Regions from separate parts of the Paenibacillus sp. 7523-1 genome, predicted to be linked through region 1. Evidence: riboswitches for the same ligand, from Rfam matches in the RefSeq annotation. Region 1 holds a riboswitch; the other holds the start of a gene.

What was found. Region 1 has a riboswitch for cyclic di-AMP ahead of CHH60_RS28495 (3D domain-containing protein). Riboswitches for the same ligand answer to the same signal wherever they lie in the genome.
Region 2: it holds a riboswitch for cyclic di-AMP, as region 1 does, so the genes downstream of both, CHH60_RS00730 (3D domain-containing protein) here and CHH60_RS28495 (3D domain-containing protein) in region 1, are expected to answer to the same signal.

What each region holds. Positions count from the first base shown of each region.
Region 1 covers NZ_NPBR01000032.1:50,680-56,256, forward strand. Annotated here, with positions in the region: gene rnmV (ribonuclease M5) at 1-153, opposite strand, end outside; gene CHH60_RS28495 (3D domain-containing protein) at 306-1,490, opposite strand; cyclic di-AMP (ydaO/yuaA leader) riboswitch at 1,762-2,016, opposite strand; gene CHH60_RS28500 (TatD family hydrolase) at 2,259-3,029, opposite strand; gene CHH60_RS28505 (HD domain-containing protein) at 3,341-4,618, opposite strand; gene CHH60_RS28510 (AbrB/MazE/SpoVT family DNA-binding domain-containing protein) at 4,937-5,191, shown strand; gene rsmI (16S rRNA (cytidine(1402)-2'-O)-methyltransferase) at 5,472-5,577, opposite strand, start outside.
Region 2 covers NZ_NPBR01000002.1:137,828-143,404, forward strand. Annotated here, with positions in the region: gene CHH60_RS00720 (ABC transporter substrate-binding protein/permease) at 1-323, shown strand, start outside; gene CHH60_RS00725 (amino acid ABC transporter ATP-binding protein) at 310-1,035, shown strand; cyclic di-AMP (ydaO/yuaA leader) riboswitch at 1,301-1,499, shown strand; gene CHH60_RS00730 (3D domain-containing protein) at 1,502-2,176, shown strand; gene CHH60_RS00735 (polysaccharide deacetylase family protein) at 2,303-3,094, opposite strand; gene CHH60_RS00740 (hypothetical protein) at 3,246-3,587, shown strand; gene CHH60_RS00745 (PspA/IM30 family protein) at 3,710-4,381, shown strand; gene CHH60_RS00750 (DUF350 domain-containing protein) at 4,477-4,878, shown strand; gene CHH60_RS00755 (DUF4178 domain-containing protein) at 4,902-5,408, shown strand; gene CHH60_RS00760 (DUF4247 domain-containing protein) at 5,420-5,577, shown strand, end outside.

The sequences.
Region 1 (5,577 bases):
AATCACACCACGTCTCTCCTGTGCCAGTGCAATTCGCTTCAGGATTCGCTGATTGATGGCTGATCCGCCGGTCTCTATGGTGTCTGCCTCAACAGCCCGCCGGATGGCGACGGTATCGTCGCGTCCTTCTACCACAATGACTTCTTTTATCATGTTCCATTTCTTCCTTTCTAACGCAAAAAGAAGAGGAATATCCTCTTCTCTGCCAAACGGCGGCGAGTCTATTCAGACTCCACCGCCGCATATTCCGCATGATTCATTCATGCAACTATTTTATAGCATTCCCATTTCAAAGTAAAACGATTTTAGTTCGCTTCCGGCTTCACCGGACCGATCACATATACCGTCTTGCCTTTCTTACGTCCGAAATTCAGGGCATGCTTCACACTGTCATAATACACATCGATTTTGTTGCCTTTAATGGCGCCGCCGGTATCTTCCGCACGACGGAAGCCGAGGCCCTCAATGTACACCCACCAGCCAATCGGAATCACTTTTGGATCGACCGCAATGGTCCGTCCTTCAGTTACCCGGGTACCGGAAGCTGTTTTTGTACCAATGCCAGGCTCCTCAGAAGAGTACGCGGTCATCGATACATTTTTAAGTACTTTGGAATATTTAAAAGAAGTGCCTGAGACGGTAATCACTTTGCTGCCTGATGCAGCGGTTTTCTTCGAGTTCGTTGTCGTTTCTTTCTTTGCTGTGGAGGTTTGGGCCGATACCGTCTGAATCTCCGGCTGCTTCACAACTGGTTTTGCTTTGGTTCCGACAGCAATAACTTTATCGACACGGTTGGTCGATACCGATTTGCCCACCATCTTTTTGGAGACTAACTCTCCATCCTGAAACACCTTTTCGATATGCTGTACAAGTGTACCTTCTTTGCCGTTTACGATGACGCGATTGTCACCTTTGTACAAGCTAGGGTCAGCCGTTTTGATTACTTTGTACGCAATCGGCTGTTCCACTTCCACTGTACGCTTTGTTACACGCACTACGCGAATTTTCATATCTGCCTTGATTGGTGTTGCGAGCGCAGGATAAACCTTATCCTCACTGGCAACTTCAATTCCAGATTTCTGAATTGCATCTTCTACCGATGAATCGGTTGTATACAGAGTCTTGGTGTCTCCGTCTGCCGTAATGTTGACTGGAACGGCCCGCTCAATAACTATGCGGTCTCCATCTGCGATTGCCCCGTTCAAAGGCATGGATACCTCATCATGGGGGCTGACTGTGATTGATTGCTCCTCCAGCATTTCTTGAAGCATTCCTGTACGAGTCTCTACCGCTTGAGCTTTGCCATCAATAACCAGCGAAATTTGTTTCCCGGCTTGACCGTAAACGACTAACAAGATCATGATTGTAAGCGCGATTGAGAAAATAGCGATCAGTGCCATTTGACGCATGTTCTCATGCTTCCACCGCAACGCGTAAGACTTACTGGATGATCGTGACTCATGGGTCTCTTCTGGTTGGAATGTGCCCACTTCTCCGTCCTCCTTCATAGCCTCGCCGTCTAAAGTTAATGCATGATGTCTTTGACGCGACTATACCAAATTTTCTACAGAACTGATCGATATCTCAATGACCGGCTCTGCACCATGAACCACTCTTCGCAACATGATGTCACCACCTGAATTCTTACCGTATGATGACCTTATTTCTTTTATTCAAAAACAAAAAAGCCAAAGAAAGAGTGTAAGAGGAACTCTTTCGTGGCTTCCGAATGATTTTGAATATCGGAAATTCATGCACGAGGTTGCCTCTCTTTTTCCGCTTGCGAGGTTAGCTGTCGGGTTCGGGCGAAAGAGAGCCGCCCTATCTCCGGTCACCCGCTCATGGCGGATGCCCTTGAATTCACCCCGAGACCCAAAGAAGAAATCAAATAGCGCTTCGCAAGTGCATCCGCTGCTTTTGGGTCAGCGAAACGATGCGCATCAGCTGCTTACACTGATGTTTAAGCCCTATTGGTTCCCCCGCTCTCCGTTAACGGAGACTCAGCGAGATCGGTTCATGAAAAGTATTGTTGTGTCATCGGAAAGTGTCCCTTTGTTCATCCCCCGAACATCTGTCCAATTTTCCGCACAACAATTCACTGAAAAGATGATATCCTGTTTCGATGCATGTTGTAAAGCGTTGTTCAAGTACGTTTTTCTAAATATTTGGTTAAAATATTGTAATATTCTTCATTTATTTGGATCAAAAAGCAAATTCGCTCCGTCTACCTCTCTTTTTCACCGCATTTGCTTCGTTTTTTAACGAATCCCAAATCGTTCCATGGCATTTTTGGTCGTTATTGCAGCAATTTCCTCTACCGAAATGCCTTTAATTTCCGCAGCTGCTTCTGCAACCAGACGTACATGCGCTGTTTCGTTTCGTTTTCCACGATAAGGATGTGGTGTAAGATATGGGGAGTCAGTTTCAATGAAAAAACGGTCCATTGGCACCTTCGCCAGTACCTCTTTTGGCTGCTTGGCGTTTTTGAACGTGATTGGTCCCCCGAAGGATAGATGGAACCCTAGATCCAGACAGAGTTTTGCCGTTTCCCAGCTTCCAGAGAATGAGTGCATCACACCCCCGACTTCTCCAGCCTTTTCCTCGCGCAAAATTTTGACAATATCCTCATGAGCGTCACGATTATGAATGACAATCGGCATGTTAAGTTCACGAGCCAGTCCGATCTGTTGTCTTAATACACGATGCTGCACATCCTTGGGTGAAGTGTCCCAATAATAATCCAGGCCAATCTCGCCTATGGCAACGACTTTTTCATGCTTGCACAGAGACGCAATCCACTCGAGATCGCCCTCCTGCATCGTAATGGCATCCTGAGGATGCCAGCCTACAGCTGCATATATAAAATCATACGTTTCGGCAAGCTTCATCGTGGATGGAATGGTCTCCCGGTTGAAACCGACATTGATCATACGGCCAACCCCGGCATCTACAGCACGTTGAATCATCTCCTCGCGGTCCTCGTCGAATTGCGGTGCATCCAGGTGTGTATGTGTGTCGAATAACATCATTTGTATTTCTCCCTTCCTGTCGAATAACTGTTTTCTATCCCAATCAAAATCCTATAAAATGCACCCATTTTATCATCATCATTGATTTTTCAGAGTACAACATGTGGAATTACCAAAATTAATTTCTACTATATATAGGAGCTCTTATGGTCTCAACTTGTTCAAAAAAAAGTATACATTACAAAATTATGTCGATCTACATATACTCTCCATTAAAGCAGATTACTGTATCATGATAATATCTCGAAATAGAAACTCTTTCTATCATAGCTAATTTGTAATAATTTTGCTCCTCACGGCTCACTTCATGATCATGAGAAGTATGGGCGAATATGAGATGGCAGCTCGTGAATGATGGCGTCCACCTTGTTTTGCGGATAGTACAGATGATGCTTACCACGATGTATTCCGCTGATTGAACGGACGATGTCCGAAACCTCGGACAATTCATGCAACTTGTCCTGTCTATCCAGCAGCAGAATCTGTTTGTCTGTCGATTCATCCGGACGAAAAACATCATACGGAAGATCCGTCGGAAAATCAATTTCCAGATCATATTCGGGATGAAGACCTGCTTCGACAAAGGCAACCCGAATTTCTTCAATCGTTTCCACATCGATCTGTTCAACCTCTACATACTTATACAACCTGCGATCCATAAAACGTTCGCATAACTCGCTCAGAACAGAATCGTTCTCTTTGCGCCACTGCATGAATGTGGTCTGTATTAGGGCCTCATCCAATTGCAGATATTCATCAACAGAGAGCACTCCGTCAAACAGCTGCGGCAGTGGCTCCAGCATGAAACGGAATTGGAACCCCTGCTTTACTAGCTCTTTTGCACGCTTAAATATTTGTCTCAGGATAATTTCGGAGCTTCGGGTCACCGGATGGAAGTATATCTGCCAGTACATCTGGTAACGTGACATTAAATAGTCTTCCACGGCATGCATACCGGATTCCTTGACTACAATTCTCCCGTGATAGGGACGAAGCATTCGCAGGATGCGGTCAAGGTCGATGGTTCCGTAGTTTACACCTGTAAAGTATGCATCCCGAAGCAGATAGTCCATCCGGTCTGCATCAAGCGGGCTAGTGACCAAATTTACGACGATTGGCTTTTCATATGTTTTCTGAATAACAGATGCCACCTTCTCCGGGAAATCGGGAGCATACCGTCTCAGGATTGCCCCCACTTCGGTATCCCCAAGGATAATTCGGCAGGTCCAGTCCTCATGATTCATGTCGAAGGCTTCTTCAATGGAGTGAGAGAATGGCCCATGTCCCAAGTCATGCAGTAATGCAGCGCAGAGAGCAACGGCTTTTTCTTCCTTAGGCCAATCGGAGTAGTGACTTCTTTCAAATTGAGAGATAATCTTCCGTGTAATTTCGTAAACGCCCAATGAGTGTGAAAACCGGCTGTGTTCCGCACCGTGAAAAGTCAGATAAGATGTTCCCAACTGACGAATCCGTCGTAAGCGCTGAAACTCGGGAGTATTGATCAACTGCCATATAATCGGATCTTGCACATGAATATAATTATGTACCGGATCTTTAAACACTTTCTCTTCGGTTAAACGCTGTTCCATGTCGCTTCGCTCCCTTGTTTATGAGTTGTGTTTGTCGCTTTCAGCCTTGCCCAGCCCTATTATTCGACATACAATGACGAATTTTGTCGAATAATGCACTTTTAATGTTTTCCAAATCGACAAACCTGACATTGATGTTTAAATATGAAAAATCGCTCTTAACCCCTTGCCAACCGTAATCTTATCAAAAACAGCCTTAATTTTAAGCTAATTTTAAGGTTGACTGTTTTGGGAATCGTTGGTATGATGAGTATCATAAAACATAAAATAATGTCGAATAATGACAAAGATAAGTAGCTGAGAGGAGCACTGATTATAATGATGAAATCAACAGGTATTGTTAGAAAAGTAGACGAACTGGGACGGGTAGTTATTCCAATCGAATTGCGCCGTACACTGGGTATCGGTGAAAAAGATGCTCTGGAAATCTATGTTGACGGTGAGCGCATCATGTTGAAAAAATACGAGCCAGCTTGTATCTTCTGTGGTAACGCTGAGAACGTTACATACTTCAAAGGTAAAATCGTTTGTAACGAATGTATTTCCGAAATTCCTGCACCTGTGACAAAATAAGAAATTTCAGGTATAATGGACTTATTGAATTGTTAATTCTAACCTTTTTATATTCCTTACTTGCCTTCCCGGTGTGAACCCCACCGTTGGAAGGTCTTTTTTTTTATTACCCCATTCGGGGCAAACCCTGATCAGCTCATTCATAACTAGGAAAGCGGTGAAAAATCAAAAAAATATTTTTACACCGCCTTGGACTTTTAATATTTTGCTAAGGTTTCCAATGAGAAACTTTTCAGGTTATGTTCCCCTATTTAACCGTATGTTTGGAGCATGCAGAGGATTAGATCAGCGCGTTATATACATCACGTTTCGTTAACCCTCGGTCTGCTGCTGTTTTTTTCATCGCATCTTTGCGGTGAAGTCCTTCACCTTCATAGTGGCTGACG
Region 2 (5,577 bases), on a different contig from region 1:
TTGACCGGGGTCAACTGGAAGCTGCCCGTTCGCTTGGGATGGATAGAGCCGCGGCCATGAGATTTATTATTTTGCCACAAGCTTTCAAAGCTGTACTGCCTGCCATCGGTAATGAATTCGTAACCATTATCAAGGAATCGTCCATTATCTCGGTCATTGGTATGGTTGATATCATGTATCAGGCAAGTGTAGTCAAAAACATTACGTACCAAGGAATGAATCCGTTCCTTATTGCAGCAGCCATATACTTTGTATTGACATTTATTTTGTCCAAGCTGCTGGGTCGACTGGAAAGGAAGTTGAGTGCAAGTGATAGACGTTAGACAACTATACAAATCCTACGATAAAAACGAAGTACTTAAAGGCATAGATGTCACGATTGGCAAGGGCGAGGTCGTTGTTGTGATTGGTCCTTCAGGATCAGGCAAAAGTACTTTCCTTCGCTGTCTTAACTTGTTGGAGCAGCCTACTTCAGGTGAAATTAATTTCGAAGGCGTATCGATCACAGATCCCAAACACAACATTAATGCAACCCGGGAAAAAATGGGGATGGTGTTCCAGCACTTTAATCTGTTTCCGCATAAAACCGTGGAGCAAAACATTACCATTGCCCCGATTAAAGTCAAAAAGCAATCTGCACAGGAAGCCAAGCAGATCGCCACAGACTTGCTCAAAACCGTTGGGTTATTGGATAAAAAAGATGCTTATCCGAGTCAGCTGTCTGGTGGACAGAAGCAGCGGATTGCCATTGCCAGAGCGCTTGCGATGCAGCCGCATGTGATGCTGTTTGACGAGCCAACGTCTGCACTTGACCCGGAAATGGTTGGTGAAGTACTCGACGTTATGAAACGCCTGGCTGAAGGCGGCATGACGATGGTTATTGTTACCCACGAAATGGGCTTTGCCCGTGAAGTGGGTGATCGCATCATCTTTATGGATGGCGGTGTAATTGTGGAAGAGGGCACACCGGATGAAGTATTTGGTCAACCTAAGAATCCACGTACACGTGACTTCCTCGGTAAAGTCTTGTCATAACCTTTGAGCATGATCCAGTCAGTGAACCGGATTAAATAGAACGAACAAAAAAAGAAATCAAACAACCTTGCTCACGTCACGTTAGCAGGGTTGTTTTTTTGATTATGGATAAGTATCCAGTGTCGTAAAAGTAACGTTTCTGTCATCGTTCCAGAGCTGCTTGATCGCTCTTTAACAAGAAAAATCCTTATTTCTAAAGCCGCATAATGTGTTGTTCAATACAGTTGGTAACATTTACTACGGACCTTGGTTACAAAATTGTGATATATTGTTCCTGCCGAAACTTCCTGAGGAGGAAGTGTGGAGGATGTAATGATGCAGACCGTGGGGGGAAGTTTGAAACGCACGCTGCTTGGGGTGAATTAGGGATACATAACGCAAGACGAATGTAACAGAGACCTATAGGGTGGTTTCCTCCATCCGAATCCGACAACTAACTTCGCAGGCACAATGAGGGAGGAAGACCATGATTAAGAAGAGAACTATAGCCAAAACAGCAACAGCCCTATTGACAGCAGCAATGCTCATTCAGGCCGTTCCAGCTCACGCTGATTCTGTTCACGTGGCCAAAGAGGGGGATACCTTCTATACCTTATCGAAACAATATGGAGTTGGACTGAACACACTGGTTAAAGCAAACAGTGATATTTCACCTTACAACATTTATGGTGGTTTGAAAATTACGATTCCTGGAAAAGCAAACACAGCCTCAGCTGCTCCAGCTGCGAAGAGCTCTACAGGTGCAAAGACGATTGCGACCGCTAGCCTTGATGTAAATGCTGACGATAAAGTCGTTGAGGCCTGGGGCAAAACGTTTGATTATAGTAAATCCATTGATGTGAAAGCAACAGCATACTCTGCAGCCGCTTCCGAAAATGGTGGATGGGGTGCTGTTGATTACTTCGGTAATCCACTTGAACTCGGCACGATTGCAGTAGACCCTAGTGTCATCCCACTGGGTACAAAGGTTCTTGTTACGGGTCACTCCCATCCGGCGCTGCCTAAGCAGGCATTTGTGGCTACTGCCCGGGATGTCGGTGGAGCGATCAAAGGGAAACGAATTGACATTTTCATTCCTGGAAGCCAGAAGTCTGTGAGTACCTTTGGTTTTCAGGACGTTGAACTTTATATCTTGAAATAAGTATCAGTGCTACAAAAGGGTGCCTTTATTACACGATGAACGCGTAATAAGGGTACCCTTTGTCTTTATTAAAACGCGCAAGATTGTTAATTCATAACTTATGTGTTTCCTCTACTAAGCCGAGTATTATTTGCTTTTTGGCAATTGCAGCATCTCGTCCAAAGTCACCAGATTGAAGCCCCTGCATCGCAGTTCATCTATAATCTCCGGAAGTGCTCCAATGGTACCGGACAGATTGGAGCCCACGCCTCCGCCCGCATGTTGAAGAATGATGGAGCCTGGTTTGACTGCAGATAAGACATTCTGCTTCACTTGTTCTTTGCTAAGGCCTTTCCAATCCAGCGAATCCACATTCCAATTGACGATGCTGTATTGCTGTCTTGCGGCCCATTGCAGCTGTTTTTCATTAATATCCCCGTATGGAGGACGAATCATTTTTGGTGTATACCCGGTCAGTTTACGAATAATGTCGCCGGTATGTAGAATTTGTTTGCGAAAAGCATTCAAAGACAGCTTACTGAATTCAGGGTGGTTGTAACTGTGGTTCCCAACAATGTGACCTTCCCTAACGATCCGTCTGACGAGGTCGGGATGTTTCTCTGCCCGGTTGCCAACAATAAAGAAAGTCGCTTTAACATTATATTTCTTTAAAATATCCAATACCTGCGGAGTGAAGCGCGGATCAGGTACATCATCAAAAGTCAGTGCTACCTGTCTGGTTGAAGGACCATTGGTCTTGAACGTATCGGCATATTTCTGCCTTAGCTGACCGAGTGTCAGCTGTTCATCCTCAGATAGATCCGGCTTTGCAGCAGGCATGCTCTCTCGAACGGGTTTTGCCAGCAGTTGTCCAGGTGAATAGCTTCCACTCATAAAGATAAGGATCAACATGGAGAATGCGATGAGGCGAATACGCATGATATAGCCTCCTTTGTCAAATTGCGTTCTCTTTGGTATGCCCGTGTTGATGGTCCATTATGCATAAATGTGAGATGTTTCATTGTCCAATTCAGTCATTAAGCTCATAATTCCACCATTACATATACTCCAAAAGGATGGGTGGATTAGGATGGGTACGTATGATTTGAAATCGGTTCGTTTGCAGGTCATTGAAGCTGGAGAAGATAAGATATTTTTGGTCACGGGTGGGAAAGCTCATATAGGGGCTGTGGCGACCTTTTATCCGGAAAGAGAACGCGTGGTGGGGACGGCAGTCCATATACCGGGGCATAAGGAACAGGAATTGTGTGAGCGTCTTGCACGTAAGGCCGCAAATTCTCTTAAGGTGACTGTAACCGTTATTATGGGGATTCATTTTGACGCCATTACACGTGTACAGATTGATGAGATCGTACAGACGGCGGAAAAGCTGCTCGATGATCATTTAACCCTGGCGAATGATACAAAATAGTATATTTTGGGTGAATCTGAATCGTGTTTTATGATTTTTTTTGGTAAAATTGAAACGGGATGAAGGTTACCACGTATGTATGATTATATACAAGATGTAAATCGACTAGGAGGAATACCATAATGTCCATTTTCAAACGTTTGCGTGATTTAACGATGTCTAACATTAATGCCATTATTGACAAGGCAGAAGATCCAATCAAAATGACGGATCAATATATCCGTGATATGCAGGAAGATCTGGAAGATGCAGAGAAGGCTGTTGCTCAACAAATCGCGATTGAGAAAAAGTTCAAGCAGCTGTTCGAGGAACAGGAAGCATTGGTGAAGAAACGTGAGGAGCAAGCTCATACCGCAGCACGTGCACAGAACATGGAGCTGGCGCGCCGGGCTCTGGAAGAGAAAAAAGCTGCTGAAGTAAAAATGGCAGAATACAAAACAAGCTATGATCAGAACAAGGCTTCGGCAGACAATCTGCGCGGCAAGCTGGATGAAATGCGCAAGCAATTGACACAAATGAAAAACAAGCGTGAAACGTTGGTAGCGCGTTATAATGCAGCAAAAGCACAAACCGAAATCAACAAAGCGTTGAACGGATTCAGCTCCGATACAGCGAGTGCTGGCATGAAACGTATGGAAGAGAAAATGATGCAAATGGAAGCACAGGCTGAAGCAAGCAACGAGATGTCTTCCAAAGGAAAATCACTTGATGAAGAGTTCGAGAAACTCGGCAAGGATCAGGCCGTTGAAGATGAACTGGCGGCACTCATGAAGCAGTACGAAAATAAGAACTAAACCTTGCATCTTAAGCAGGGTTCCTAGCGGAGGAGAGACAGCGTTTCTCCTTCGCTTTTAAATGCGGTTCATGTTGATAAGTGGGGGCTGTGTAAATGGATTTGAACATTTTGGCGATGCTGGTCTGGACATTATCTGGTTCGGTTTTGCTTTTTGTTTTGATGTATGTGGATTCATTGTTTACGAAGTATAAGGATTTTGCGGAAGTTAAGGCAGGGAACATGGCAGTTACAACACGGATGGTCATGAAGCTGTTTGCTCAAGGGTATGTGCTTGCCACTTCGATTTCGACAGCGGGTCATCTGGGTGAAGCGTTGCTTGTATCCGTTGTTTCGTTTGTCATCCTGCTTATTCTGGAAAGCGTTGTGCATTTTATGATTCGCACGTGGGCCAATCTCGATTTGGACACAGGAATTCAGCAAGGGAAGACAGGATATGGCTTGTTCTCAGGTGCCTTGCACATCGTGGGCGCATTAATTATTGCAGCTTGTTTATAAGATAACGAACGGGAGTAATGGGTATGAGTGTATGGAAACGGATTAAAGGAATACTAGCCAAACCCGAACCACCACGAGCAGAGAAAACCATGCTGGACCTTGAGCCTGGAGATATCTGTGAGGTCTCGCTCGTTACGTATGAAGTCGTGGGGCGGGTGCAGCATCGTGCCCGAAGAGCGGTGGTGCTAACACTGCAAGACGGTACAACGTTTAGACATCTGCATGTAGAAGAAAGAGAATTGACACGTTATTCCCTCTATACGCCAATTGATGGGCGTCTTGACGCACCAGACGAAGTACCAACCTTACTTGATCTGGACGGACGCGCGTATCATCTGGAGGAAGAATATGGAGGAATGGTTACCACTGCCGGCAGGACACCTTATGGTCAGGCTGGAGAGCAATTGGTTTGGCAGTACCAGTCCGATGATAACATGCTTCTGCGTGTGGAATGGCAAGACAGAAGATTTACTCTGTATGAAGGTGAGTCCATTCTTCCTGCGGATATCAAAGTGATTCGTTCGAGCTAGGAGAGGTTCCAATGAAAAAGCGCATGGCACTTGGATTAAAATTAATGCTGGTCCTCAGCCTTGTCATGTCCCTGTTGTCCGCGTGCGGGATGCCTTCCGTTCAGGACACTTATCCGCTTGAGTCTGTAAGTGGCAGTGGCAATACGACATCCTATGTGTATCGGGCTGC